Regions from separate parts of the Serratia sp. TSA_130.1 genome, predicted to be linked through region 1. Evidence: predicted binding sites of a transcription regulator. Region 1 holds the regulator's gene; each other region holds the start of a gene.

The links. The regulator CRP, encoded in region 1, controls carbon source genes, mostly activating them, when cyclic AMP is high. The targets are predictions, from matches to a motif close to ATGTGANNNNNNTCACAT.
Region 2: the regulator CRP is predicted to act here: its motif matches at 6,694-6,711, upstream of ACUTQY_RS09205 (ABC-F family ATPase).
Region 3: the regulator CRP is predicted to act here: its motif matches at 5,641-5,658, upstream of cdd (cytidine deaminase).

The regions. Positions count from the first base shown of each region.
Region 1 covers NZ_JBQZFS010000008.1:42,883-52,444, forward strand. Annotated here, with positions in the region: gene ACUTQY_RS21960 (PhzF family phenazine biosynthesis protein) at 1-564, opposite strand, end outside; gene ACUTQY_RS21965 (LysE family translocator) at 576-1,178, opposite strand; gene ACUTQY_RS21970 (hydrolase) at 1,298-2,278, shown strand; gene ACUTQY_RS21975 (YheU family protein) at 2,275-2,508, shown strand; gene ACUTQY_RS21980 (phosphoribulokinase) at 2,660-3,529, shown strand; gene ACUTQY_RS21985 (OsmC family protein) at 3,568-3,975, opposite strand; gene crp (cAMP-activated global transcriptional regulator CRP) at 4,358-4,990, shown strand; gene ACUTQY_RS21995 (YccS/YhfK family putative transporter) at 5,041-7,119, shown strand; gene argD (bifunctional acetylornithine/succinyldiaminopimelate transaminase) at 7,160-8,377, opposite strand; gene ACUTQY_RS22005 (aminodeoxychorismate synthase component II) at 8,509-9,084, opposite strand; gene ACUTQY_RS22010 (helicase HerA-like domain-containing protein) at 9,157-9,562, opposite strand, start outside.
Region 2 covers NZ_JBQZFS010000002.1:532,997-542,558, forward strand. Annotated here, with positions in the region: gene ACUTQY_RS09180 (dipeptide ABC transporter ATP-binding protein) at 1-999, opposite strand, end outside; gene ACUTQY_RS09185 (isoaspartyl peptidase/L-asparaginase family protein) at 1,019-1,975, opposite strand; gene ACUTQY_RS09190 (DUF924 family protein) at 2,334-2,870, opposite strand; gene moeA (molybdopterin molybdotransferase MoeA) at 3,028-4,266, shown strand; gene moeB (molybdopterin-synthase adenylyltransferase MoeB) at 4,269-5,024, shown strand; gene ACUTQY_RS09205 (ABC-F family ATPase) at 5,076-6,668, opposite strand; gene ACUTQY_RS09210 (tautomerase family protein) at 6,808-7,035, opposite strand; gene ACUTQY_RS09215 (winged helix-turn-helix transcriptional regulator) at 7,099-7,566, shown strand; gene ACUTQY_RS09220 (hypothetical protein) at 7,625-8,056, shown strand; gene cynR (transcriptional regulator CynR) at 7,980-8,930, opposite strand; gene ACUTQY_RS09230 (carbonic anhydrase) at 9,042-9,562, shown strand, end outside.
Region 3 covers NZ_JBQZFS010000002.1:508,503-518,064, reverse strand. Annotated here, with positions in the region: gene mglC (galactose/methyl galactoside ABC transporter permease MglC) at 1-947, shown strand, start outside; gene sanA (outer membrane permeability protein SanA) at 1,867-2,610, opposite strand; gene ACUTQY_RS09105 (NAD-dependent malic enzyme) at 2,780-4,477, opposite strand; gene cdd (cytidine deaminase) at 4,699-5,583, opposite strand; gene ACUTQY_RS09095 (CidB/LrgB family autolysis modulator) at 5,721-6,416, opposite strand; gene ACUTQY_RS09090 (CidA/LrgA family protein) at 6,413-6,820, opposite strand; gene ACUTQY_RS09085 (MFS transporter) at 6,959-8,173, opposite strand; gene ACUTQY_RS09080 (sugar ABC transporter substrate-binding protein) at 8,305-9,372, opposite strand.

The DNA of each region.
Region 1 (9,562 bases):
GAAGTCCACGGTGTCACCCGGCGCGGTGACGATCACCGCGCGGCCGGCCAATGCGATCAGCGCCGAGATGTCCGGGCGCAGCGCGCGCACCTGCGCCTCATTTTCCACCACCGCCAGCAGCGCTTTCGCCTGCCACACTTCCTGCGGCTGCACGCCCAGCAGCGCCGCGAGGCCCGCCGGTTCGGCGACTTTCTGCGGCGGCCTGGCGGGGAAATCAAGCACCAGCCGCTCCCCGTCCCGCTCATCGCGCTTGACGAACAGCTCGCCGCTGGCCGATCTGAAGCGAATATCCTTCAGCGCCGGGTTAACCGCGCTGAACATCACATGCGCCGCCGCCAGCGTGCCGTGGCCGCAAAGATCGACCTCACGCTCCGGGGTAAACCAGCGAATGGCGGTCATGTCGCCGTCATCCCAGACAAAGCTGGTTTCCGGCAGGCCGATCTCGTTGGCGATCGCCTGCAGCCGCTCCGTCGGCAGCGGCTGCGTCAGCAGGCAGACCCCGGCCGGGTTGCCGCGCAGCCCCTCACCGGTAAAGGCGACCACGTGATAATAGTTTTCCGCCATCGTTCCGCTCCTTAATGCCAAATCAGTAATACACAGGCTGCAGTCAGCAGCCCCATGGAAACGTTGAAGATAATCCAGGCCTTTTTGCTGCGCAGCAGGCGGCCGATCACCGTGCCGAACGCCAGCCAGATAACGCCAGCGACGATGTTGACCGCCAAAATGCCCAGCGCGATCGCCGCAATGGAACCGTTGTACTTATCGCCCGCCAGACTGAAGCTCGCCACCGCGCCCAGCGCCATCAGCCAGGCTTTCGGGTTGAGGAACTGCAACAGCCAGCCCTGATACAGCCGCACCGGCTGCGGCGGCGCCACGTCGGTTTCCAGCTTTTCATAGGCGGCGGTGGCGACTTTCCACGCCAGCCACAGCAGGTACAAACTGCCGAGGATTTTCAGGATCAGGTGCAGCGACGGGTAAACCAGGATCAGGCTGCCGACGCCGAAGGCCACCAGCAGCAAAATGCTTTGCATGCCGAGCATGATGCCGATCATCAGCCACAGCGAACGCATAAAGCCGAAATGAGCGCCGGAGGTGGTCAGCAGCAGGTTATTGGGGCCAGGCGTGATGGCGGCGACCCACAGGAAGCCCAGCATCGAAAGGAATAAACTCGGTTCCATGGCACGGGTGCTCCTCACCCAAGGCGCTTTTTTGCAGTATCATTGTCAGTTATTGGTATTGAAGCTAACAGTGCGCCTGGGATCTCACAATAGTCGCCAACAACATTTTTACTCCGCCTATGCATGACGTCTTTCGCCCCCTGACCGGGGCCAGTAACCCGCACCTGCAAACGCTGTTGCCGCGGCTGGTGCGCCGCCGCGTGTTATTGAAACCGCATTGGCAACGGCTGGAATTGCCCGACGGCGATTTCGTCGATCTCGCCTGGAGCGAGGATCCGGCGCAGGCGCGCGACAAACCGCGCGCGGTGCTGTTCCACGGTCTGGAGGGCAGCTTCTACAGCCCCTACGCGCATGGCCTGCTCAACGCCTGGCGCGAACGTGGCTGGCTCGGGGTGGTGATGCACTTTCGCGGCTGCAGCGGCGTGCCCAACCGCAAACAGCGCATCTACCACTCCGGCGAAACCGAAGACGCGCGCTTCTTCCTGCGCTGGCTGCGCGACAGCTACGGCGAGGTGCCAACCGCGGCGGTAGGCGTTTCACTCGGCGGCAACATGCTGGCCTGTTATCTGGCGCAGCAAGGCGCCGACAGCCTGCTGCAGGCGGCGGTGGTGGTCTCGGCGCCGCTGATGCTGGAGCCCTGCGCCTACCGCATGGAGCAAGGCTTCTCCCGCGTCTATCAGCGCTACCTGTTGGGGCAGCTGAAACAAAACGCCACCCGCAAACTGTTGCACTACCCGGACACCCTGCCGCTCAAGCTGTCGCAGCTGAACGGGTTGCGGCGCATCCGCGAATTCGACGACGCCATCACCTCGCGCATTCACGGCTTCAGCGACGCCACCGATTATTATCGCCGCTGCAGCGCCCTGCCGCTGTTGCCGGCGATCCAAACGCCGCTGCTGATCATCCATGCGAAGGACGATCCCTTCATGACCCATGAGGTGATCCCCGACGTCGCCGGCCTGCCGCGCAATATCGAATATCAGCTGACCGAGTTCGGCGGCCACGTCGGCTTTGTCGGCGGCACGCTGAAAAAACCGCACATGTGGCTGGAGCATCGCATTCCGGCCTGGCTTTCCCCTTATCTGGACATCCCGACGTGATCATTCCCTGGCAAGAACTGGCAACCGACACCCTGAACAGCCTGATCGAATCCTTTGTGCTGCGTGAAGGCACCGATTACGGCGAGCACGAACGATCGCTGGAGCAGAAGGTGGAGGACGTGCGCCGCCAGCTGAAAAACGGCGAGGTGGTGCTGGTGTGGTCGGAACTGCATGAGAGCGTCAACATCATGCCGCGCGGTCAGTTCCGCGCCGGGCAGGAAGAAATTTAGTGGCGCCCGGTTCTATGACTGACGGAAAAAATCAGGTAACAATGGGACATTGCAAACCAGCGCGCGCCATTTTTTCCTGACATAGAGAGCGTCAACAAGAGCCACAATAATCCCCTGACGCCGGCGCATTCAACACGGAGTGACAACCACCATGTCTGCCAAACATCCCGTTATCGCGGTGACCGGTTCCAGCGGCGCCGGCACCACCACCACCAGCGTGGCGTTCCGCAAAATCTTCCAACAGCTCAACATTCGCGCCGCCGAGCTGGAGGGCGACAGCTTCCACCGCTACACCCGGCCGGAAATGGACGCGGCGATCCGCAAGGCGCGCGATCTGGGTAGACACATCAGCTATTTCGGCCCCGAGGCCAACGACTTCGGCCTGCTGCAGCAGAGCTTTATCGAGTACGGCAAAAACGGCACCGGCCGTTCGCGCAAGTACCTGCACACCTACGACGAAGCGGTGCCCTACAATCAGGTGCCGGGCACCTTCACCCCGTGGGAGCCGCTGCCGGCGCCGACCGACGTGCTGTTCTACGAGGGGCTGCACGGCGGTGTGGTCACCGAGCACCATGACGTGGCCAACCACGTCGATCTGCTGGTCGGCGTGGTGCCGATCGTCAACCTGGAGTGGATACAGAAGCTGATCCGCGATACCGGCGAACGCGGCCACTCCCGCGAGGCGGTGATGGATTCGGTGGTGCGTTCGATGGAAGACTACATCAACTACATCACGCCGCAGTTCTCGCGCACCCACATCAACTTCCAGCGCGTACCGACGGTGGATACTTCCAACCCGTTCGCCGCCAAAGCCATTCCCTCACTGGATGAAAGCTTCGTGGTGATCCACTTCCGCGGGCTGGATCAGATTGACTTCCCCTATTTGCTGGCGATGCTGCAGGGCTCGTTTATCTCGCACATCAATACGTTAGTGGTGCCGGGCGGCAAGATGGGGCTGGCGATGGAGCTGATCATGGCGCCGCTGGTACAGCGGCTGCTGGAAGGCAAGAAGATCGAATAAACGCGTTGAGCGCGGCGGCGGGCCGCGCTCCGTCTCGATTACGCCGGCTGGCGGATCTCGAAGCTGTGGGTCACCGTGGCGGCCTTGTTGAGCATCAGCGCCACCGAGCAGTACTTCTCCGCCGACAGGTTCACCGCTCGCTCTACGATTTTGTCGGTCAGATCCTGGCCGGTGACGATGAAGTGCAGGTTGATATGGGTGAACAACCGCGGGGCTTCTGCACGGCGCTCGGAGGTCAGCTTCACCTCGCAGTCGCGCACGTCGTTGCGCCCTTTTTGCAGGATGGACACCACGTCGATCGCGCTGCAGCCACCCACCGACATCAGCACCATCTCCATCGGGCTGGGCGCTTTATCGCCGGCGTTGCCGTCCATCAGCACCTGGTGGCCGGAGGCCGATTCACCCAAAAACGTTAACCCTTCCACCCACTTAACTCTTGCCTGCATTCTGGTCACTCCGGTTGATTTCTTAAAATCAGAGTACGCTTTCGCATAGAAACAGGCAACGTAACCTGATGCTAATCATGCTGAAGCGAGACAACACGAGACACCCGCCTTACTCTGTGCTACAAACAGAGCCGCAATAAATCTTTCCGGGACACTGAATTTCAGGGAAACGCCCAGAGAAAGGCTCCTTTACCGGTATGTTAACAGAATGTAGCTTGCAGCGCTTACGGCAAGTTAATATGCTAGAGCGACAGCGTATTTTTATGACACGCCTCAAAACTTGCCGGTAGCCCTCGCTCATAACTGCGGCTACAGGCGGGTTTTACAGGGAACTCTGACCCCTGTGACACAAGGCAGCGATAACAACAGAGGATAACAGCGAATGGTTCTCGGCAAACCGCAAACAGACCCTACTCTCGAATGGTTCCTGTCTCATTGCCATATCCACAAATATCCATCGAAGAGTACGCTGATTCACCAAGGTGAAAAGGCCGAAACGCTTTACTACATCGTGAAAGGCTCCGTCGCGGTGCTGATCAAGGATGAAGAAGGTAAAGAGATGATCCTGTCCTACCTCAACCAGGGGGATTTCATCGGCGAGCTCGGATTGTTCGAAGAAGGTCAGGAGCGCAGCGCCTGGGTTCGCGCCAAAACCGCCTGTGAAGTGGCCGAAATTTCCTACAAGAAATTCCGCCAGTTGATCCAGGTTAACCCGGACATCCTGATGCGTCTGTCCGCCCAAATGGCGAGCCGCCTGCAGGTCACTTCCGAAAAAGTGGGCAACCTCGCCTTCCTGGACGTCACCGGCCGCATCGCGCAAACCCTGCTGAATCTGGCGAAGCAACCCGACGCCATGACTCACCCGGACGGCATGCAGATCAAGATCACCCGCCAGGAAATCGGCCAGATCGTCGGCTGCTCGCGTGAAACCGTTGGCCGTATTCTGAAAATGCTGGAAGACCAAAACCTGATTTCCGCCCACGGCAAGACCATTGTCGTCTACGGCACCCGTTAATCCCTGAAGAAACGGCGCAATCTGCGCCGTTTTTTTGTCTGCTCTCTGCCATGTGGCGCCGCCTGATTTACCACCCGGAAGTCAACTACGCACTGCGACAAACGCTGGTGTTGTGCCTGCCGGTGCTGTTTGGCCTGCTGATTGGCCAGCTGCAGCTCGGCCTGATGTTCTCTCTGGTGCCCGCCTGCTGCAATATCGCCGGTCTGGACACGCCGCATAGGCGCTTCTTTAAACGGCTGATCGTCGGCGGTGCGCTGTTTGCCCTCAGCAGCCTGCTGCTGCAACAAGCCCTGCTGTGGCACGTGCCGCTGCCGGCGCTGATGCTGGGCCTGGCGCTGCTGCTCGGCGTCACCGGCGAAATCAGCCCGCTGCACGCCCGGCTGTTGCCGGCGGCGCTGGTGGCCGCCATCTTCTCCCTCAGCATGGCCGGCACCGTGCCTCTCTGGCAGGCGCCGCTGCTGTACGCGATCGGCACCGCCTGGTACGGCTTATTCACCTGGTTCTGGTTCCGGCTGTGGAAAGAGCAGCCGATGCGCGAGACGCTGAGCCAGCTCTATCTGGAACTGGCGGACTACTTCGAAGCCAAATACTCGCTGCTGACTCAGCACACCGATCCGCAGACCGCTCTGCCGCCGCTGCTGGTGCGCCAGCAAAAGGTGATGGATCTGATCAGCCTGCTGTACCAACAGCTTAATTTCCTGCCGCACGCCAACAACCTCGATCAAAAGCGTCTGCAACGCGCCTTTCAGGTGGCGATGGATCTGCAGGAGCACATCACCGTCAGCCTGCACTTGCCGGAGGAAGTACAAAAACTGATGGAGCAGAGCCAGGCCGAAGCGATCATTCGCCGCAACGCTCAGGTGATCGCCGGGCGGCTGCGCGTGGTGGCGCACGATATTCTCTACCATCAACATTCGAAGCGCTTTTCCATGACGCACGAACTGGCGGCGCTGGAAAAAATGGCGGCGCAGCATCCCGACAACCCGGTCGGCCAGTTTTGTTACTACCATTTCAGCCGCATTGCCCGCCTGCTGCGCACCCAGCATCCGCTGTACCGCCGCGATTTGATGCCCAGCCAGCATCGCCTGCCGTTTTGGCCGGCGTTGGCCAGCTACCTGTCGTTCAAATCCACGGCGCTGCGCAACGCCGCGCGGCTGGGGGTGACGCTGGCGGTCGGCAGCAGCCTGGGGGCGGTATTCAATCTGCCGAAGCCGTACTGGATACTGCTCACCATCATGCTGGTGAGCCAAAACGGCTATAACGCCACCCGGGTGCGTATTCAGCACCGTGCGCTCGGCACGATCGCCGGTTTGTTGCTGGCGGCCGGGCTGTTGCAGCTGCAATTACCGGAAGCAGAAACACTGAGCATCATGCTGATGATCACGCTGTTGGCCTACCTGGTTTCGCGCAAGAACTACGGGCTGTCGGTGATTGGCTTTACGGTCACGGCGGTTTACACCCTGCAGCTGCTGGCGCTGAACGGCTCGCATTTTTTGGTGCCGCGTCTGATCGATACGCTGATCGGCTGCGTGCTGGCGTTCGGCGGCACCATTTGGCTGTGGCCGCAGTGGCAAAGCGGGCTGCTGCGCAAGAATGCCCATCAGGCGCTGGAAAACGATCAAGCCGCGCTGCGGCTGATGCTGAAGCAACCGGAGCCGGACGCCACCGCGTTGGCCTATGCCCGCATGCAGGTCAACCAGGCGCACAATGCGCTGTTCACTTCGCTCAATCAGGCGATGCAGGAACCGGGGTTCGCCTCGAACTATCTGGCGGACATGCGGCTGTGGGTCACTCACAGCCAGTTCATCGTCGAACACCTGAACGCCATGACCATCCTGGCGCGCGAGCACTACATGCTGACGCCGAAGCTGGCGGAAGCGTATCTGCAAACCTGTGAAATCGCGCTGCAAAGCTGCCAGCAGCGGTTGGAATACGACGGCCCGAGCAGTGACAACAGCGGCATCATGCAGCCGCCGGATCTGCATCCGGAGATGCCCGTCACCGAGATGGAACGTCATTTGCGGCGTATTCTGTCGCACCTGAGCGTCATGCACACCATTTCGTCGCTGGCCTGGCGCCAGCGCCCGCACCACGGCATCTGGCTCAAGCGTAAACTGCGCGATCAATAAGGGCGCGGCATGCCGCGCCCCGTTATTCGCCGCAGGTGCTTCAGGCGTTGATCACATCCTGCACCGCCAGCTCGAACAGCGCCATGCCGGCCTCGATGTCCTGCAGCTCCACCACCAGCGACGGCGCAAAGCGGATCACGTTCGGCCCGGCGTTGAGGATCATCAGCCCACGCGCGGCGGCGGCGGTGAGGAAATCGCGCGCTCTGCCGTGATAATGCGGCGTCAGCTCGGCGCCGATCAGCAACCCCATGCCGCGAATGGCGGTGAAAATACCGTATTTATCGCCGATATTCTGCAAAGACTGTACATACAGCGCATGGCGCTGCTCGATGCCGCTCAGCACCTCCGGCGTATTGATCACATCCAGCGCCGCCTCCGCCACCGCGCAGGCCAGCGGGTTGCCGCCATAGGTGGTGCCGTGAGTGCCCACCTGCATCACCGACGCAATCTCTTCGGTAGTCAGCATGGCGCTCACCGGGAAACCGCCGCCCAGCGCCTTGGCGGTGGTGAGAATGTCCGGCGTCACGCCATAATGCATATAGGCGAACAGCTTGCCGCTGCGCCCCATACCGCTTTGCACTTCATCGAACACCAGCAGCGCCTGATGTTGGTCGCACAGTTTGCGCACGCCTTTAAGGAAGTCGGCGTCGACCGGCGTAATGCCGCCCTCGCCCTGAATCGGCTCCATCACCACCGCGCAGGTGTGGTCGTCCATCACCGCTTTCACCGCCGCCAGATCGTTGAACGGCACGTGCACGATGTCGGCCGGCTTCGGCCCGAACCCGTCGGAATATTTGGCCTGCCCGCCCACCGACACGGTGAACAGCGTGCGGCCGTGAAACGCGTTATAGAAGGCGATGATTTTGGTTTTATAGGGGCTGTGGCGGGTGATAGCGTAATGACGCGCCAGTTTGAACGCCGCCTCGTTGGCCTCTGCGCCGGAGTTGGCGAAGAACACCCGATCGGCGAAGGTGGCGTCGATCAATTTGCTCGCCAGGCGCAGCGCCGGTTCATTGGTGAAGACGTTGCTGGTATGCCACAAGGTTTCGCCCTGGCGTTTGAGCGCCTCGACCAGCGCCGGATGGCAGTGCCCCAGCGCCGTCACCGCTATGCCGCCGGAAAAATCGATGTACTCTTTTCCCTGCTGATCCCAGACCCGGCTGCCTTGGCCGCGCACCGGCACAAACTGGGCGGGTGCATAAACAGGCAGGATCACCTGGTCAAAGGTGCTGCGGCTCACTGCGGATTTGTCAGTCATTTTCGGCTCCACCCTGAAGGTTTTTCAGCGCTATCGCGATGTTATAATGAAAATATAATCACGAAATATGCATAAAAAAACACTAAAGCGCAAATGCAAAACGCCTGACGGGCGAAAAAAATGCGAAGGGATTAACGCCTGAGAAAATTGTCCAACAGCTGATGGCCCTGCTCGCTGAGCACGCTTTCCGGGTGGAACTGCACCCCTTCCAGCGCCAGCGTGCGGTGGCGGATACCCATGATCTCGTCGCGCACGCCGTCGCGTTCGCTCCAGGCGGTCACTTCAAAGCAATCCGGCAGCGTATCGGCTTTCAGCACCAACGAATGGTAACGCGTCACGGTCAGCGGATCGCTCAGGCCGCGAAACACGCCGACGCCCAGATGGCGAATCGCCGAGGTTTTGCCGTGCATCACCGCGCGGGCGCGCACCACCTCGGCGCCGAACGCCTGCCCCAGCGCCTGGTGCCCCAGGCACACGCCGAGGATCGGCAGCTTGCCGGCGAAATGACGAATGGCAGCCAGCGAGATGCCCGCTTCGTTCGGGGTACAAGGGCCGGGGGAAATCACCAGATGCTGCGGCGCCAGCCGCTCGATATCGGCCAGCTGCAGCTCATCATTGCGCTTCACCACCACCTCGGCGCCCAACTCGCAGAAGTACTGGTAAAGGTTATAGGTAAAGGAGTCGTAGTTATCGATCAGCAGCAGCATGTTAGGTCCGGCAGAGAAAAACGCCGCCATAGTTTACTGATTTAACCCGCCGCTGCCGACGATAATTTCCGCTTACTTTTTACGGCCGCCGGTGATCGAGCCCAGTACGCCGCGCAGGATCTGCCGGCCGAGATCGCGCGCCATGCTCTTGGCAGCGGTCTGGACGATGCCGTCGCGTTTGCCGCCGCGCGGGCCGGTGGAACCGAACAGCAGCTCGTTCAATCCGTCCATCAGGCCGCCGCCCGTCTGTTGCTGCGCTTGCGCCTGCGGTTGCTGCCCCTGCTGCGCAGTGCCGACGGTGGCGAAGCCGCCCGACGACAGCTTCTCGTAGGCGGACTCGCGGTCAATCATGTCTTCATAGCGGCCATACAGCGGCGACTTGTTGATCGCGCTGTTCAGCCCTTCCGCGCCGAGCATGCCCATCTTGGATTCCGGCGCGATGACCATCGCCCGCTCCACCACGTTCGGCCGGCCCTTT
Region 2 (9,562 bases), on a different contig from region 1:
CAGCCCGCCGCGCAGATCAAAACGCGTGACCAGATGCTCCACCCGCAGGATCGGCGCGGCGTCTGGCGGCACGGTATCCTGCGGCGCGGCATCGCCCTCGCCATCCGGCAGCGGAAACTTCGCCGGCAGCGGCCGATCGGCCATCGCCCCCAGCTTCGGCACTGCCGCCAGCAGCGCCCGGGTATAGGCCTGTTGCGGCGCGGCGAACAGCTCGCGCACCCGATTCTGTTCCACCTGTTCACCACGGCGCATCACCAACACCCGATCGGCGATCTCCGCCACCACGCCCATGTCGTGAGTGATGAAGATCACCCCCATCTGCATCTCCTGTTGCAGCACGCGGATCAGCTGCAGGATCTGCGCCTGAATGGTGACGTCGAGGGCGGTGGTGGGCTCATCGGCAATCAACAGCGCCGGCTTGCAGGAGAGCGCCATGGCGATCATCACCCGCTGGCGCATGCCGCCGGAAAGCTGATGCGGGTAGCGCCCCAACACCTCTTTAGCCTCCGGAATACGCACCAGATCGAGCATGCGCAGCGCCTCCTGGCGCGCGCTGCGGTGGTCCATGCCCTGATGCAAACGCAGCGATTCGGCGATCTGCTCGCCGACCGGAAATACCGGATTGAGCGAGGTCATCGGCTCCTGGAAGATCATCGCCATGTCGGCGCCGCGCACCGTGCGCAGCGTGTGCTGCGAGGCGCGCGCCAAATCGAGCAGCGCGCCGTCGCGCCGGCGCAGCGTCATGGCGCCGCTGACGATACGCCCGCCGCCCTGCTCCACCAGCCGCATCAGCCCCAGCGAAGTGACCGATTTGCCGGAGCCGGACTCGCCGACGATCGCCAGCGTCTCGCCGCGATCGAGATCGAACGACAGGTTGCGCACCGCGTCTACGGTGCCGTCCGCTTGAGGAAAGCTGATGCTCAGATCGCGCACCGTCAGCACCCGCTGCGGCGGCAATGACAGCCCGTCGCCGGCGGGCCGGAATGAAACGTCGGTCATACACCCTCCCGGTGAACGCTTAGCGATAAATCCCGACGGACGGCGCATCGCCGACATAGCCAAAACCGCGGTACATCCCCTCGCTGTTGAACGGCAGCGCGATATTGCCGTGGCGATCGACGGCGATCATGCCGCCGCTGCCGCCCAGCGCCGGCAGCTTCTCCATCACCACCCGATCGCTGGCCTCTTGCAGGCTGAGCCCGCCGTATTCGATCAAGGCGGAGACGTCATAGGCCGCCACGCCGCGCATGAAGATTTCGCCGGTGCCGGTGCTGGAGACCGCCACGGTGGCGTTGTTGGCATAGCAACCGGCGCCGATGATCGGCGTGTCGCCTACCCGCCCGGCCTGCTTGTTGGTCATGCCGCCGGTGGAAGTGGCGGCGGCGAGGTTGCCCAGCGCATCCAGCGCCACCGCACCGACGGTGCCGAATTTGCGATCGGGATCGAGCGGCTCGCCGGCCTGCACCGCGCCGTCGTGATCGAGCAATACCCGCCCCTGCTCCGCCTGGGCGCGGTGCAACTGATCAAAACGTTCTTGGGTAAAGAAGAAGTCGGGAGTAACCATTTCCAGGCCGTGGGCGGCGGCAAACTTCTCGGCGCCTTCGGCGGCAAACAGCACGTGTTCGCTGTTTTCCAGCACCGCGCGCGCCGCCAGCACCGGGTTGCGGACACGGCTGACGCCGGCGACAGCGCCGGCGTCGCAGGTGCGGCCGTCCATCACACAGGCGTCCAGTTCGTGGGTGCCCTGATGGGTAAACACCGAGCCTTTGCCGGCGTTGAACAACGGGCACTCTTCGAGCAGCCGCACCGCTTCGGTCACCGCGTCCAGCGCGCTGCCACCCTGTGCCAATATCGCCTGACCGGCGGCCACGATCTCGGACAGCGCCTGAATGTACTGCCGTTCCTTTTCCGCACTCAGCGCCGCCCGGGTAATTGCGCCCGCGCCGCCATGAATGGCAATCACTGGTTTGCTCATTTGCCTGACACCCTGTGTTAATCCCGCCGTAGCACAGCGAATAAGCTGAGCGCGGTATCATTATTATTCAGTCTTTTTTCGATGCTATTTAGCCCGACTGTGGAAGTACAGCATAACGTCCACGCCCCACTTTTAGCGTAGTCCGCTTAGACCGTTTCGCACCTTGAAATAGCTTATTGGAATAAAAACAGCAGGTTATAAAAAGCAGCAAACCGCTGAGAGTGCGGCTGGGATTATTGGTAATTTCGCGAGAGGAAATAGCGGTATGGGGTCATGAAATAAACGTTCACGCTGAATAATCATTATTTCGACGCCCGGCCTGCCGTTTTTTTCCCGGCCGGGCGAAGATACTCCGCGATTAAAAACCGGAACCGGGTTGCTGTAAAAAGGCCTCTTCTTCCGGCGTGCTGATGCGCCCCAATATCGCATTGCGATGCGGGTAACGGCCGAAACGATCGATGATCGCCTTATGACGCAGTTCGAATTCCAGCTGATCGCCGTTATTGAGCTCGGTATACAACACCAGCGCCTGTTGGTGAATCAGCGGCGATTCCGAATGCATGAACGGCAGATAAAGGAAGCCGCGCTGCTCGCGGCTCAGCCGTTCGCACTCGCCGCTGCGGATCGCCTCCTGCGCCATAATCAACGCCATGCCGTCGCAGGCGAACGACTGCGGCGTGCCGCGGAACAGGTTGCGGCTGAACTGATCCAGCACGATCACCTCCGCCAACCGCCCTTCGATGGTGTCGCGCCAGTGCGCCAGCTCCCCCGCCGCCGCCGCCCGCCAGATTTCGCCGAAACGGCTGTGCAGCAGACGATCGAAATCATCGTCCTTTTTGAACCACATCACCGGTTCGATCTCGTCGAACCAGAACTCGATAACCTGTTTATGCATCATGATTCTCCTCTGTTTTACGCAGTTTATACCCGATCGCCCCAGCGCCGCAGTGCGAAAGATGGCGGGCATAACCCGTTCTCCCCCCCGGCGTTCTCTGCCATAATACCCGCACTTTGTCGCTATCAATGCGCACCCTGATTACGGAGTTCCCCTTATGGATCATTGCCATACTTCCGATCTCATCTCCCTGGAGCAAGCGCTGGAAAAAATGCTCGGGCAGATCGCCCCGCTGCAACAGACCGAATCCGTCGCGCTGACCGCCGCCGCCGGCCGCATCACCGCCGCGCCGGTGGTCTCGCCCCTCGACGTGCCGCCGTTCACCAACTCGGCGATGGACGGCTATGCGGTGCGCCTCGCCGATCTGGCGGCCAATGCGCCGCTGCCGGTCGCCGGGAAAGCCTTCGCCGGCGCGCCGTTCGACGGTGAATGGCCGGCCAACAGCTGCGTGCGCATCATGACCGGCGCGCCGATCCCGGCCGGGGCGGACGCGGTGATCATGCAAGAGCAGGCCGAAGTGAGCGACCAGGGCGTGCGTTTTACCGCCCCGGTAGAAGCCGGCCAGAATATCCGTTTGGCGGGTGAAGACATTCGCCAAGGCGCCAGCGTGTTGCCGGCCGGCGTGAAGCTGGGCGCCGCGCAGCTGCCGCTGCTGGCCTCGCTCGGGGTCGCCGAAGTGCAGGTGATGCGTAAGCTGAAGGTGGCGGTGTTCTCCACCGGCGACGAACTGCAGCCGGTCGGCCAGCCGCTGCAGGCGGGCCAGATCTATGACACCAACCGCTTCGCGGTGCGCCTGATGCTGGAGCAGCTGGGCTGCGACGTGCTCGATCTCGGCATTATCCGCGACGATCGCGATGCGCTGCGCGCCGCCTTCGAACAAGCGGACAGCCAGGCCGACGTAGTGATCAGCAGCGGCGGCGTCTCGGTCGGCGAAGCCGACTACACCAAACAGATGCTCGACGAGCTGGGCCAGGTCAGCTTCTGGAAGCTGGCGATCAAACCCGGCAAACCGTTCGCCTTCGGCAAACTGGGCCACGCCTGGTTCTGCGGCCTGCCGGGCAACCCGGTTTCCGCCGCCCTGACCTTCTACCAACTGGTGCAACCGCTGCTGGCGAAGCTGGCCGGCCACAGCGACTGGCGCCTGCCGCCGCGCTTGCGCGCGCGGGCGCTGACGCCGCTGAAGAAATCGCCGGGCCGCCTCGATTTTCAGCGCGGCGTGTTCAGCAGCAACGCCGCGGGCGAACTGGAGGTGAGCACCACCGGCCACCAGGGCTCGCACGTCTTCAGCTCCTACAGCCAGGGCAACTGTTTCATCGTGCTGGAGCGCGAACGCGGTTCGGTGGCGGCGGGTGAAACGGTGGAGATTGAGCCTTTCAACGCCCTGCTGAGGAGCTGAACATGTTGCCGGAATTGACCGATGCCGAAGCGCTGCGCTACAACCGCCAGATCGTGCTGCGCGGCTTTGACTTCGACGGCCAGGAGAAGCTGAAGGCCGCCCGCGTGCTGATCGCCGGGCTGGGCGGGCTGGGCTGCGCCGCCGCGCCTTATCTGGCGGCAGCCGGGGTCGGCCATCTGGTGCTGGTGGATTTCGACACCGTCTCGCTCTCCAATCTGCAGCGCCAGATCCTGCACCGCGACGATCGCATCGGCCAGAGCAAAGTCGCCTCCGCCAGGCAGGAACTGAGCGCCATCAATCCGCATATCCGCATCGACGCCATCGACGGTCGTCTGGAAGACGATGCGGTTACAGCAGAGATCGCCGCCTGCGATCTGGTGCTGGACTGCACCGATAATGTGGCGGCGCGCGACGCGCTGAACCGCCTGTGCCACGCGCAGCAGAGGCCGCTGGTTTCCGGCGCGGCGATCCGCATGGAGGGCCAGCTCAGCGTGTTCACCTATCAGCCGGGCGAGCCCTGCTACCGCTGCCTGAGCCGGTTGTTCGGCGACAGCGCCCTCACCTGCGTCGAAGCGGGCGTGATGGCGCCGCTGGTCGGCACTATCGGCACCCTGCAGGCGATGGAAGCCATCAAGCTGCTGGCCGAGTATGGTCAACCGCTGCGCGGCAAGCTGTTGATGTTCGATGCGATGAGCATGCAGTTCCGCGAGATGAAACTGCCGAAGGATCCGCACTGCGAGGTGTGCGGCGGAGAATGACGGATAAAAAAAGGGCGGGGTAATTCCCGCCCTGATGCGTTGCCGCGAGGGTTATACGATGCCCTGGCTGCGCAGATAGTCTTCGTAGTTGCCGGTAAAGTCGATCACCTTGTTCGGGGTGATTTCCAGAATACGCGTCGCCAGCGAGCTGACGAACTCACGGTCGTGGGAGACGAAGATCAGCGTGCCTTCGTACATCTCCAGCGCCATGTTCAGCGATTCGATGGATTCCATATCCAGGTGGTTGGTCGGTTCGTCCATCACCAGAATATTTGGGCGCTGCATCATCAGCTTGCCGAACAGCATGCGACCCTTCTCACCACCGGACAGCACCTTCACTTTCTTCTTGATGTCGTCCTGGCTGAACAGCAGACGGCCCAGCACGCTGCGCACCGCCTGCTCGTCGTCTTTTTCCTGCTTCCACTGGCTCATCCAGTCGAACACGGTCAGGGTGTCGTCGAACTCGTATTCGTGATCCTGCGCGTAGTAACCGATACGGGCGTTTTCCGACCATTTCACGGTGCCGCTGTCCGGCTGTGCGTCGCCCACCAGCGTTTTCAGCAGGGTGGTTTTACCGATGCCGTTGGCGCCCAGCACCGCGACCTTCTCGCCCACTTCCACCATCAGGTTCAGCTTGCTGAACAACGGGCCTTCATCGAAGCCCTTGGTGAGCGCTTCCACTTCCAGCGCATTACGGAACAGCTTCTTGTCCTGCTCGAAGCGGATGAACGGGTTCTGGCGGCTGGAGGCTTTCACCTCTTCCAGCTGGATCTTGTCGATCTGGCGAGCGCGCGAGGTGGCCTGCTTGGATTTGGAGGCGTTGGCGCTGAAGCGGCTGACGAACGATTGCAGCTCATTGATCTGCGCCTTCTTCTTGGCGTTGTCCGCCAGCAGACGCTCGCGCGCCTGGGTGGCGGCGGTCATGTATTCGTCGTAGTTGCCCGGGTAAACGCGCAGTTCGCCGTAGTCCAGATCCGCCATGTGGGTGCAGACCATGTTCAGGAAGTGACGGTCGTGCGAGATGATGATCATGGTGCTGTTGCGCTCGTTGAGCACGTTTTCCAGCCAGCGAATGGTGTCGATGTCCAGGTTGTTGGTCGGTTCGTCGAGCAGCAGGATTTCCGGATCGGAGAACAGCGCCTGCGCCAGCAACACGCGCAGCTTCCAGCCCGGCGCGATTTCGCTCATCGGGCCATAGTGCTGCTCAACCGGAATACCGACGCCAAGCAGCAGTTCGCCGGCGCGCGCTTCGGCGCTGTAGCCGTCCATTTCGCCGTAGGCCACTTCCAGATCGGCCACTTTATAGCCGTCTTCTTCGCTCATCTCCGCCAATGCGTAGATGCGGTCGCGCTCTTCCTTCACCGCCCACAGTTCGGTGTGGCCCATGATCACGGTATCCAGCACGCTGTACTGCTCAAAGGCGAACTGATCCTGACGCAGTTTACCCAGGCGCTCGTTCGGATCGAGGAACACGTTGCCGCCGCTCGGCGCCAGATCGCCGCCGAGGATTTTCATAAAGGTGGACTTGCCGCAGCCGTTGGCGCCGATCAGGCCGTAACGGTTGCCGCCGCCGAATTTGACAGAGATGTTTTCAAACAACGGCTTACTGCCGAACTGCATGGTGATGTTGTTAGTGCTTAACACAGCGCTCGCTCTTTATACATAGGGAATGTGATTTGGCGCGCATTATGCCACAACGGGGTGCAGAGATCGCGGGAAGTTTCGGTGACATTTTGAGCGGCGCCTACGGCATCCGATCCTTTTCGCAGGCGGCATAGCTGAATTAACGCGGCGGGAACTTCGCGGCAATCATCGCCGCCGTCGGCTGCACGCCGCCCAGGCTCCATTGTTCGGGCGCATGTTCATCGATTCGGACCCAAACCGACTGCCTGAACGCCGGATCGCCTCGCCCTTCTATCTCTACCAGCAGTTCGGTAATGCGGGACAGCAACTCGCTTTTTTGCCGTTCATCCAGCATGCCTTTCACCGTTTGCACATTAACAAATGGCATTATACTCTCCTTGAATATAGATAAGTCTAAAAACAAGACTTAGATTAGCGAAGGAAAATGCCCATGTCAAAATCTCCCGATCTCCCTACCGTTTCTCTTGCCCTGTGCGGGCTGGCGCAGGCCGCGGATCTGCTTGGCGATCGCTGGACGTTACTGATCCTGCGCGAGTCATTCTACGGCGTCCGCCGTTTTGAAGAGCTGCGCGAGAATATCGGTGCTTCACGCCAGGCGTTGAGCAACCGTCTGAATGCCATGGTAGAACAAGAACTGTTGGCCAAACGCGCTTACCGGGAGCCGGGCGAGCGCGAACGACATGAATATGTCTTGACGGACAAGGGGCGCAGCCTGGGGCCTATCCTGGTTGCGCTGATGGCATGGGGCCACCGGCATATTCTGCATGACAGCCCCCACGTTCAACTGGTGGATAAACGCAGCGGGCTGCCGGTGCAGCTGGCATTTATCGATGCGCAGGCGCACGTAGTGCCTGAAGACGCGCTGCAAATGTCGGCCGTTGAGCTCCCCCCGGCCTGACTTACCCATTCTGGTCTACGCTTGATACCAGACTGATTTAGGACAAGGATGCTGAACCATGCCACACCTCTATAACACCGCGCTGCTGATCGGCGCCGCGCTGAGCGCCATCGCCGCCCTGCTGCATATTTGGGTGATCGCCGCCGGGCCGCGCGGCTATCGACTGTGCGGCGCCGGCGATCGCTTCATTAAGGCGGCGGAAGCGGGTAAAAAGTTCCCGGCCGTCGTCACCGCCGGCATCGCGCTGGTGCTGTTTATTTGGGCGCTTTACGCGCTGTCCGGCGCGGGCCTGATCGCGCCGCTGCCGCTGCTACGGCCCGCGCTGTTTATTATCACCTTTATCTACCTGCTACGCGGCGTCGCCGGCCCTTTCGCCCTGCGCGATACCGGCCGCAGCCAACGCTTCATCGTCGTCAGCTCGCTGATTTGCCTCGGCTTCGGGCTGGTGCATCTGCTGGGGATGACGCAGCGCTGGAGTGCGTTGGCGTAACGCCCTGTTCCTGCAAGACGGCGATAAACGCCTGCGCGGCGGCGCTGCGGTAAGCGCCTTGGCGCTGCAGCAATACCGCCTGACGGGCCGGCATGGCGTTGGCCAGCGCCACCTTTTTCAACTGCCGGTTCTCGCGCGCAATCGCGGCCGGCAACAGCGTGGCGAGCTGCCCGCGCCGCACGATCTCGACGATGGCGCCCAGCGCATTGGCCTCCACCGCCACCTGCGGCCGAAACCCCAACTGCGTGCAGTAGCGATCGATAAACTGCCGCGTGGCGAAGTCGCCACTCAACAAGGCCAGCGGCAGATGTCGCCACTCCGCCAGCGTCAGCGGCTGGCGCCGCGCCGCCAGGGGATGTTCAGCGCCGACCATCAGCTCCAGCGTCTCGCTGAACAACACCGAGGCTTCCACCTCCACCGACTGCGCCATCTCAAAGGCAATCCCCAGATCCAGCCGATCCTGCGCCAGCAACGCCTCGATCCGTTCTTGCGCCATCTCCTCAATGCTCAGCGTAATCCCCGGGTAGCGGCGATAGAACGCATCGATCGTCGGCCCCACCAGATAGGCGGTGAACGTCGGGGTCATCGCCAGCCGCAAATGGCCGCGCGCCAGCGTCGCCACGTCATGGATCGCCCGCGCGCCGGCGTCCAGATCCTGCAGCGCCAGGCGAGCATAGCGCATCCAGGCCTCACCGGCGTCGGTCAGCTGCACCCTTCTGCCGCTGCGATCGAACAGCGGCGCTCCCAGCGCATCCTCCAACTGTTTGATCTGTTGGGAGAGCGTCGGTTGCGAGACGTGCAGCGCTTCGGCGGCGCGGGTGAAATTGCCCTGTTCGGCAACGGCCAGAAAATATCGGATATGTCGCAGCAGCATAGCGCCCCAGCTATTAGTAAAACCTATAGCCAGCATTATAAATGGGTCTTAGACCCTATAGCCAGAAGCGTTCATCATGCCGTCATCGCTTACCCCCTAGGGAGAAAGACAATGAAAGAGGTGATTGAAGGCTTCCTGAAGTTTCAGCGCGAAGCCTTTGTTGAACGCACGGCGCTGTTTCAGCGGCTGGCGACCCGCCAAAATCCGCGCACGCTGTTTATTTCGTGTTCCGACAGCCGCCTGGTGCCGGAGCTGGTCACCCAGCGCGAGCCGGGCGATCTGTTCGTTATCCGCAACGCCGGTAACATCGTGCCGTCTTTCGGCCCCGAACCCGGCGGGGTTACCGCCTCGGTCGAGTACGCCGTCGCTGTGCTGGGCGTGGAAGATATCGTGATCTGTGGCCATTCCGACTGCGGCGCGATGACCGCCATCGCCACCTGCCAGTGTCTGGATCACCTGCCGACGGTCGCCGGCTGGCTGCGTTACGCCGATTCCGCCAAGGCGGTCAATCAGGCTTATCCGCACGCCTCTGACGAAGCCCGGGTCGCGTCGATGGTGCGCGAGAACGTCATCGCCCAACTCAACAACATCAAAACGCACCCTTCCGTCGCGCTGGCACTGGATCAGGGCCG
Region 3 (9,562 bases), on a different contig from region 1:
TGCTGGTGCTGTTGGCCATCATCATCATTCAGGACCCCACTTTCCTCAGCCTGATGAACCTGAGCAATATCCTGACGCAGTCTTCGGTGCGCATCATCATCGCGCTGGGCGTGGCGGGATTGATCGTTACCCAGGGCACCGACCTGTCCGCCGGGCGGCAGGTGGGGCTGGCGGCGGTGGTGGCGGCCACGCTGCTGCAGTCGATGGATAACGTCAACAAAGTGTTCCCGCACATGGAAACCTGGTCGATTCCCGTGGTCATCCTGCTGGTGTGTGCGGTCGGTGCGGTGATCGGTCTGGTTAACGGCCTGATTATCGCCTACCTCAACGTGACGCCGTTCATCACCACGTTGGGCACCATGATCATCGTCTACGGCATCAACTCGCTGTATTACGATTCGGTCGGCGCGTCGCCGGTCGCGGGCTTCGATCCGAAGTTCTCCACCTTTGCCCAAGGCTTCTTGCGCTTCGGCGACTTCAAGCTGTCGTACATCACCTTCTATGCGCTGCTCGCCATCATATTTGTCTGGATCCTGTGGACCAAGACCCGCTTCGGCAAGAACATCTTCGCCATCGGCGGCAACCCGGAAGCGGCCAAGGTCTCCGGCGTCAATGTGCCGCTGAACCTGATCATGATCTATGCGCTGTCCGGCGTGTTCTATGCCTTCGGCGGCTTGCTGGAAGCGGGGCGCATCGGCAGCGCCACCAACAACCTCGGCTTTATGTATGAGCTGGACGCCATCGCCGCCTGCGTGGTGGGGGGCGTCTCGTTTGCCGGCGGGGTGGGTACGGTGTGGGGTGTGGTGACCGGGGTGATCATCTTTACCGTCATCAACTACGGCCTGACCTATATCGGCATCAACCCGTACTGGCAGTACATCATCAAGGGCAGCATCATCATCTTCGCTGTGGCGCTGGACTCGTTGAAATACGCCAAGAAGAAGTAGATTTACCGCAGCACAGACGACAAGGCCGGCCTATTGCCTAATGCTGGTCAGTTAGCGTTTTTTTGAAGTACTCGAGTCGTTTTCGGTCGATAAATGAGAGGTGCATCATGAGGCTCCAGCACCTCGACCGAGCCAGGGGCCGAAGGCGCGGCCCCTGGCAACCCGCGCCTTTGCCCTATCAGACGGTTGGCTTTGCCAACGTTACTCAGCCCATCCCTGGGCTTCGCCCCTTCGGGGCCGCTGCAAGCAGCGTTCAAATCTGCTCCAGGCAGATTTGTCCTCTCTCCGCCATACCGCATTGAGGCCGGTTGCGACAGGCGTCCCTGCCTGTCTCACCTGAAACCGCCGTCCATGGCGGTTTCTCCTAATGCACTATGCCTGCGTTCGGCGTCTTCAAGGGCGTCCAATACCGTGCTCATCTCCGATTTCGCTTCTCTGTCATAACCTCATAAGGGACAGGTTGCCCGGTAGCTGCCAGCTCGGGTGTTGACCTTAGGCGCGCATCACCGGCTGCCGAGCAAGACGGCATAGTCAGGGGCAACCGGCCAGGGAAGGCCGGTTGAGGCGAGACTAACAGGGACATTTGTCGCAGCCGACCCGCCCGACAATGCAGACGCGGCGAGGACAAATCTGCCGGGAGCAGATTTGAACGCTGCTTGCAGCGGCCCCGAAGGGGCGAGGCCCAGGGTGGGCCGAGTAATTTCCGCACAGCGGACAGACGGTGTTAAGCAAGGGCGCGGGTGGAGGGGCCGCGCCTTCGGCCCCTCCAATTGCCGTTCATTGTAGTAACAGAGAAATTCGGGGGATTTACGGCAATTCATCCTGCACGTCACGTAAAGAGACTGGATAAAAAATACCAGTCAGGCTTAAGTGACCGGCATTAGGCCTATTTTTCCGGCTTTTTTGGGCGTTTGCCGCGTCAAGGCTGTTTGGCTTTCTGCTTCTCTTCTTTCAGCTTGTGCTCCAGCTCCACCAACTGTTCCGGCGAGACGGCGGGATAACCCTGGGCGTCTTCCGGCACGGTGTGCATGGCGGAGATCGGGATCAGCGGGCCGAGGAAGCGCGGCTCGCGCTTGAGGATGTACAGATCGGTCAGCGCGCCCAGACGGGCGAAGATCTCGCGGGCGCGCACCGTCATCATGTCCTTCGGCGACGGCACCGCGTAACACTGCGCCTGAATGCCCATGTGCAGGGCGATAAACAGCGCGCGCTCGCAGTGGAAGCGCTGGGTGATGATGATGAAATCGTTGGTGTCGAACACCTTGCGGGTGCGCACGATGGAATCCAGGGTGCGGAAGCCGGCGTAATCCAGCACGATATCGCTCGGCGCCACGCCGGCGGCGATCAGATCGCGGCGCATGGTCATCGGTTCGTTATAGCTTTGCTGGGCATTGTCGCCGCTCAGCAGCAGGTATTTCACCTTGCCGCTGTTATAGGCGTTGATCGCTCCCTGAATGCGGTAACGGTAATACTGGTTGATCACGCCGGTGCGATAATACTTGGCGGTGCCGAGCACTACGCCGACCTGGCGATGCGGCAATTCCTGCAGTTCGTCGTAGACGTAAGGCGCGGTTTTCCAGCTGATCCAGCGATCGAGCGCAATAGCCGAGCCCATCAACACCGCAATGATGATGAACAGGCTGATTATCAGGCGTTTCCACATGTTGTTGCCTTACGCGCGCCGGGCTGAAAAAGATGGATCAAGGCTACTTTACCTGACCGACCGACGCAAGACGCGAACCGCCTGAAGCACGCGCGTCGCCGCATTTTTCGACGGTTTTGCCGCACAAAAAAGCCCGGCGGAGCCGGGCTGGGTCATTTCAGCGCGTCAATCAGAACGAGGTGCGCTTATAGCTGCGGTACTGCGGCCGCCAGAAGTTGTGCTCGATGGCTTTCGACAGTGCGTCTTCGGAGGTGACGATCGCCACACCCTGCAGCTGCGCCGCTTTGCCCACTTCCATGGCGATGCACTTGGATACGCCCTGAATATCGTCGATATTCGGCAGCAGCGCGCCGTGGCCGTCGGTCGCCAGCGGCGAACAATCCGCCAGCGCGCGGCTGGCGGCCATCAGCATGGCGTCGGTGACGCGGGTGGCGCCGGAGGCCAGCACGCCCAAACCGATGCCCGGGAAGATGTAGGAGTTGTTGCACTGGGCGATCGGGTACAGCTGCTCTTTGTAGCTTACCGGCGCAAACGGGCTGCCGGTCGCGACCAGGGCGGCGCCGTCGGTCCAGTTGATGATGTCTTCCGGACGGGCTTCCACGCGCGAGGTTGGGTTGGACAGCGGCATCACGATAGGGCGTTCGCAGTGCTTGTGCATCTCGCGGATCAGCTCTTCGGTAAACAGCCCCGGCTGGCCGGAAACGCCGATCAGAATGGTCGGCTTGGCGTTGCGCACCACGTCCAGCAGCGAGATGGCGTCGCTGGCGGTTTCCCAACCGGCCAGGTTGTCGCTCTTCTGCACCAGCTTGCTCTGGAAGTCGAGCAGGTTCGGCAGTTTGTCGGTCAGCAGGCCGAAACGGTCAACCATGAATACGCGGGCGCGCGCTTCGTCTTCGCTCAACCCCTCGGACTTCATCTGCGCGATGATCTGCTCGGCGATGCCGCAGCCGGCGGAACCGGCGCCGAGGAAGGTGACGGTCTGATCGCGCAGCTGGCTGCCGGCGGCGCGGCTGGCGGCGATCAGGCTGCCGAGGGTGACCGCGGCGGTGCCCTGGATGTCGTCGTTAAAGCAGCAGATCTCGTCGCGGTAGCGGTTCAGCAGCGGGGTGGCGTTGTTCTGCGCGAAGTCTTCGAACTGCAGCAGCACGTTCGGCCAGCGGCGTTTGACCGCCTGAATAAACTCTTCGACGAAGGCGTGGTATTCCTCGCCGGAGATGCGCGGATGGCGCCAGCCCATGTACAGCGGATCGTTGAGGCGCTGCGGGTTGTTGGTGCCGACGTCCAACACTACCGGCAGGGTATAGGCCGGGCTGATGCCGCCGCAGGCGGTATACAGCGACAGCTTGCCGATGGGAATGCCCATGCCGCCGATGCCCTGGTCGCCCAGGCCGAGAATGCGTTCGCCGTCGGTCACCACGATCACCTTGACGTTCTGCTTGGTGGCGTTTTGCAGCATGTCATCGATGCGATCGCGGTTCGGGTAGGAGATGAACAGCCCGCGCGCGCGGCGGTAGATATCGGAGAAGTGCTCACAGGCCTCGCCGACGGTCGGGGTGTAGATGATTGGCATCATCTCGCTCAGGTGCGAGTCCAGCAGGCGATAGAACAGGGTTTCGTTGGTGTCCTGGATGTTGCGCAGGTAGATGTGCTTATCGTTATCGTTCTTGAAATCCTGATACTGACGGTAGGCGCGTTCCACCTGTTCTTCGATGGTCTCCACCGCTTCCGGCAGCAGGCCGTGCAGGTTGAAGTGGCTACGTTCTTCCTCGGTGAAAGCGCTGCCTTTGTTCAGCAGCGGAAATTCCAGCAGAATCGGGCCGGCGTAAGGGATGTAGAGCGGGCGTTTGCTTTCGTATTCTAGTTCCATCAGTTTTACTCTTCACGTATCAGATAACTGTATTGCCGACGATCCTAAAAGATAAAGAGAAGATGTACAGCATTTGTTGCCCGATGATGAACCAGGTTGGCGTAATTATCGACAATCAAATGATTTTTTAACTAAAGAAAGTGTCTCTGGCGGCGTCGGGGCATTGTATTTGGCGGGCGGTGCTGTTAACGGCGGAACCGGATGGCCCCGCCGTCGTGCGCTTAGAAGGCGGCGCGGCTGACGTTTTGGCAACCCAGCGCCGCCAGGGTGACGCGGGTGGCGTCCCATTGGCTGATGCTCGCGTCCTGCGGCTCGGCCAGGACGGCGCGACGGATAGCTCGGCAGTCGCCGCCGGAGAGGTTCAGCAGGATCAGCGCGGCCTGCAGCGGCGGCAGGCTCGGGTTAAAAGCGGCGTTTTCCGCATAGCGGCCGGCGTAGATATTGCCGTCTGCCGTTTCCAGCGCCACGCCGCTGTGGGCGTTGCTGTACGGCGCGTGGCTCCGGTTGGCCGCCGCCAGCGCCGCTTGCGTCAGCGCATCGTTCAGCGGCAGTTGATGCCCGTGATTGACCTCGTCCATCAGCAGTGAAGCGACATCCAGATCTTTCGGGCCGAAGGCGTCCGGCAGATAGTCCGCCAGCGTGGCCGGCGCGCGGCCAGGTAAACGGATTTGCAGCGCGCCGCCGCTGTTCAGCTCATTCATAAACTGGCGGCAGTGGCCGCACGGCGTATAGTTGACGGTGATCGAGGCCAGCGCTTTTTCGCCGCGCAGCCAGGCGTGAGTCACTGCGCTTTGTTCCGCATGTACGGATTGCTGCAGCGGCGCGCCGCTGAATTCCATATTGGCGCCGAAATAGAGATTGCCGCTTTGCCCGCGCGCGATGGCGCCGACGTGGAAATGCGATATCGGGGTTAACGAGCAGGCCGCCGCCAGCGGCAGCAGCGCGAATGCCAGCGCGTCATCGTCCAACCCGCAACCTGAGCGGATCGCCGCCGCTTGCTCGGCCGTGAACATCGCCGGAAAGTCGGACGCGTCCAGATAGGGCTGCAGGGCGGATTGCAGTGTCGCGGGCAGTGCGCTGAAAGCGGTGTGAAAACGCGGATGCATGGAAGGTCTCTCTACAGGTTAACGGGATCACATTCTAGGCAGGCCAGAGACATTAAAGTGTGATCAATATCTCTTAAATGATGAAATCAATGTAATAAAAGGCGTAAATGCGAGATGTATCGCAAGTTTCATCCTGATCAACCGAACAGATGCAACAGCACCGGAAACACAAACGGCGCCAGCAGCGAGGTGATGATGCCGCAGATCACCAGCGCCAGCGAGCCGAAGGCGCCCTCCTGATAGTCCATCTCCGCGCAGCGCGCGGTGCCCAGCGCGTGGGAAGCCGTGCCCATCGCCAGGCCACGCGCCGAGGGGGTCGTGATTTTCAACAGGTTGAACAGCGTGTGGCCGAACACAGCGCCGAGGATGCCGACGAAAATAACGCAAACCGCGCTGATCGCCGGAATGCCGCCGAGCGAGTCCGCGACGGCCATCGCGATCGGTGTAGTGACCGATTTCGGCAAGATAGAGGCGGCGATTTCCGGCGTGGCGCCCAACCACAGGGCGATGGCGCCGCCGCTGATCATGGCGGTCAGGCTGCCGATGAAGCACACCGTGATAATTGACTTCCAGCGTGCGCGGATTTGGTGCAACTGCTCATACAGCGGGAAGGCCAGCGCGACGACCGCCGGCTGCAGCAGATCGTTGAGGATCCTGCTGCCCTGGAAGTAGCGCTCATAGGAAATGCCGCTGAGCAGCAGCAGCGGGATGATCACCGCCATGGACACTAGCAGCGGATTGAGCAGCGGCATGTTCAACTTGCGCGCCAGCCAGCGCGCGGCGAAATAGACCGCCAGCGTCAGCGGCAGCGACCACCAGATTTCGTGGATCATGAGTTGCCCTCCGTGTCGTCGGGCTTGCCGGCAATGCGGCGCTCGCGGTGAAAATAGTGTGAGGTATAGCCGACCACCACCAGCACCATCAGCGTGCTGATCAGGCAAGAAATGACCAGCGGGCCCAGATGCGCGACGATCTGGTCGTAATATTTCATCACGCCGACGCCGATCGGCACGAACAGCAGCACCATGTAGCGGATCAGCAAATGACAGCCGGGTTTAACCCATTTGGCCGGCAGGATCTGGGTGGAGAGCAGCGCGAACAGCAAGAGCATGCCGATGATGCTGCCGGGAATGGCGAAAGGCAGCAGCGCCGCCACTGCGTTGCCGACGAACAGACACAGGTAGATGAGGAGCAGGGCCCTGAGGTATTTCCAGCACAGTGTGAGCACGTTGGCCATTGTCTTTTCCCGTTTAACTGACGCATTCATCATACAATTAAACTGTGAGCCACGCCACAGATCGCACTATGAATTCTCGCTATGCCTGCCATGCGCGATCGGCGGGTTGACATCCTGCTTTGAGAGTTGCAGGCAGGGTCAGCGCGCGTCTTCGGCCGTTGCCGCAGAACGTTCAGCCAAACGATGGCCGAGGAAGAAAAACAGCAGGCTGAGCAGCGCGGCGACGATCAGCATCACGAACATCAGCGGCGGCGCGGCGTAGCTGAGCATGACCCCGCACAGCACCGGGTTGATGGCGCCGCCCAATGCGCTGAGGTTCTGTACGCCATAGTAGCTGCCTTTCAGGTGCGGCGGCGCGATAAAGTCGATGAACATGTATTCCACCGGGATAACGATGATCTCGCCTAAGGTAAACACCGCCATCGCCGCCAGCCATAGCCAGACCGCCTGGCCGGCCACCATAAAACCGAGCAGCCCGACGATGAAAAACAGCGTGCCCAGCGCCAACCAGCGCAGCATATTCTCCTGGCGCATGCCGCGGCTGAGCAGGTATTGCAGGGCGATGACGATACCGGCGTTGACGATCATCACCAACCCGATGATTTTGTAGGCGAACTCGGCGCTGGAGACGGTGATCAGGTACTGCGACAGATAGCCTGTGAACTGACCGAACACCACCGCGCCCAGCGTGCTGCCGAGGGTGAAGTAGATCAGCCGTCGATCGCTTCGCAAGATGGCCAGCGTTTGACGGAAGTTGGCCAGCGCGGCCGGTGCGGCGGCGCTGGGTGCCGGGCGCTGTTCACCACCGCGCAAGCGCAGGCTCAGCGCCGTCACCGTCGCCAGCGCCAGGCCGCCTGACAGGTAGAACGGCAGCAGCGGACTTAGCCCGGCCACCAGAACGCCGAGCGCAGAGCCGATCGCCCAGCCGACGTTGACCAGCGTGTAGTTGATTGAGAAAGCCTTGATGCGCTGCTCGACCGGCAGCCAGTCGGCGAAACAGGCCTTAATGGTGATGCTCAGCACCGAATAACAGGTATGCAGGATCGCCAGCACCACGATCACGCCGCCGGGACGCGGGATCCAGGGAATGGCGAAGAAACTCAGCGCGAACAATAAAATCGACAGCAGGATCAGGCGGTTTTTGCTGAATTTGTCCACCAGATAGCCGCCGTACAGGCTGGCGATGATGCCGAGGGTGAGGCTGACGCCCAGGATCACGCCCACGCTTTTCGGCAACAGCTGGAAGTGCTCGGTGAGGTAGATGGTGATGAACGGCAGCGTGACGCCGCGGCCGATGGTCAACACCAGCGAACTGGCCAGCAGTACGTTGATCAGCGAGGGGAATCCCTTCATTTGAAACCTGTTTATGCATACAGTTATTGGGCGATGCAGATAACATAGCGCATTTTGGCGGGGACGGAAGGGGGCTGCCGATATTTATCTGAAAAACAGAGGCTGCGTCGGCAGCCTCGTGAAAAACAGCATTATTTACCGTGTTCGGCCTGCAGCGTGGCGAACCACGGCTGAACGAAATCGCTGCTGCTGCCCCAGCCGGGGATGATCTTCGCCAGGCCGGCGACGTTGACCGGCCCCGGTTGCGCCAGCAGCAGCGCCTGCGGAATGATCGCCGCTTTGAACTGATAGTTGTCCGGCGTGCTTTCCCCGGCGATCTTGTTGGCCACCAGGCGCAGGTTGACCGCGCCGATCAGCTTCGGATCCACCGCCACGCTGACCTGCCACGGGCTGCCGGCCTCGCGCATCAGCTGTAAATCCTGATTGGAGATATCGATGCTGTACAGCTTGATTTCGGTGCGGCCGTTCTCTTTCAACGCCTTGTAAGCCCCTTGGGTAAAGGCGTCCCACGTGCCCCAGATGGCGTCGATCTTGCCTTTCGGGTATTTCGCCAGCACCGCGCCCACCTTATTGGCGGTATCGCCCTGCACGTCGGATGAGACCGCGCCGATCGATTCCAGCTCATGAATGCCCGGATGCTGTTTCAGCAACTGCTGATAAGCGGCCTGACGGCGTTCCATCGGCGGGAAGCCGGCCACCCACAGTTTGACAATATTGGCCTGGCCGTTGAAATCCTTCACCAGTTGGCCGAAGGAGGCATTGGCCAGTGAAGCGTCGTCCTGCTGCGAGACGGTGACGCCGGGAACGCTGCCGCTGACGTCGGTATCGAAAGCCGCGACGGCGATGCCGGCCGCCGCGATGCGCTTGACCAGGTCGGTGGAATAGGGGGCTCGCCCCTGCGAGAGAATGATGCCGTCATATTTCTGGCTGATAGCCTGATTGACGAAGTCCTGGAAGCGCGCGTCGTCGCCATTGCTGAGGAAGGTATCCACCTTAAAGCCCAGCTTGCGCCCTTCCTGAATGGCGCCCGCCAAAAATTGCGTGGTGTTGTCGTCGGATCCGAGGTTGCGGATCACCGCGATGCGCACCGGCCCCTGATGCTGAGCGATGGCGGCGGGTACGGTGGCGTTTTCCGCCGCCTGCAGCGGCAGGGCGGACAACAGACTGAGGGCGAGCAGCGAAGTCTTGAGGTTTTTCATTATTATAGGCTCCAAAAAAGCAGGGAAACGATCCCGGTGAAGGTCTGTTATAGCAGTCTTTCTGTCTGGACGTCTATTTTGGGTTTCGGAGCATCATAGCCGGATGCGGCGGGCAGGGGAATCAGGGCGGTTATGACTTTTTCTTCATGCTTATAACGTGGGGGTTGGGGCAATAAAAAAAAAAAGGGCC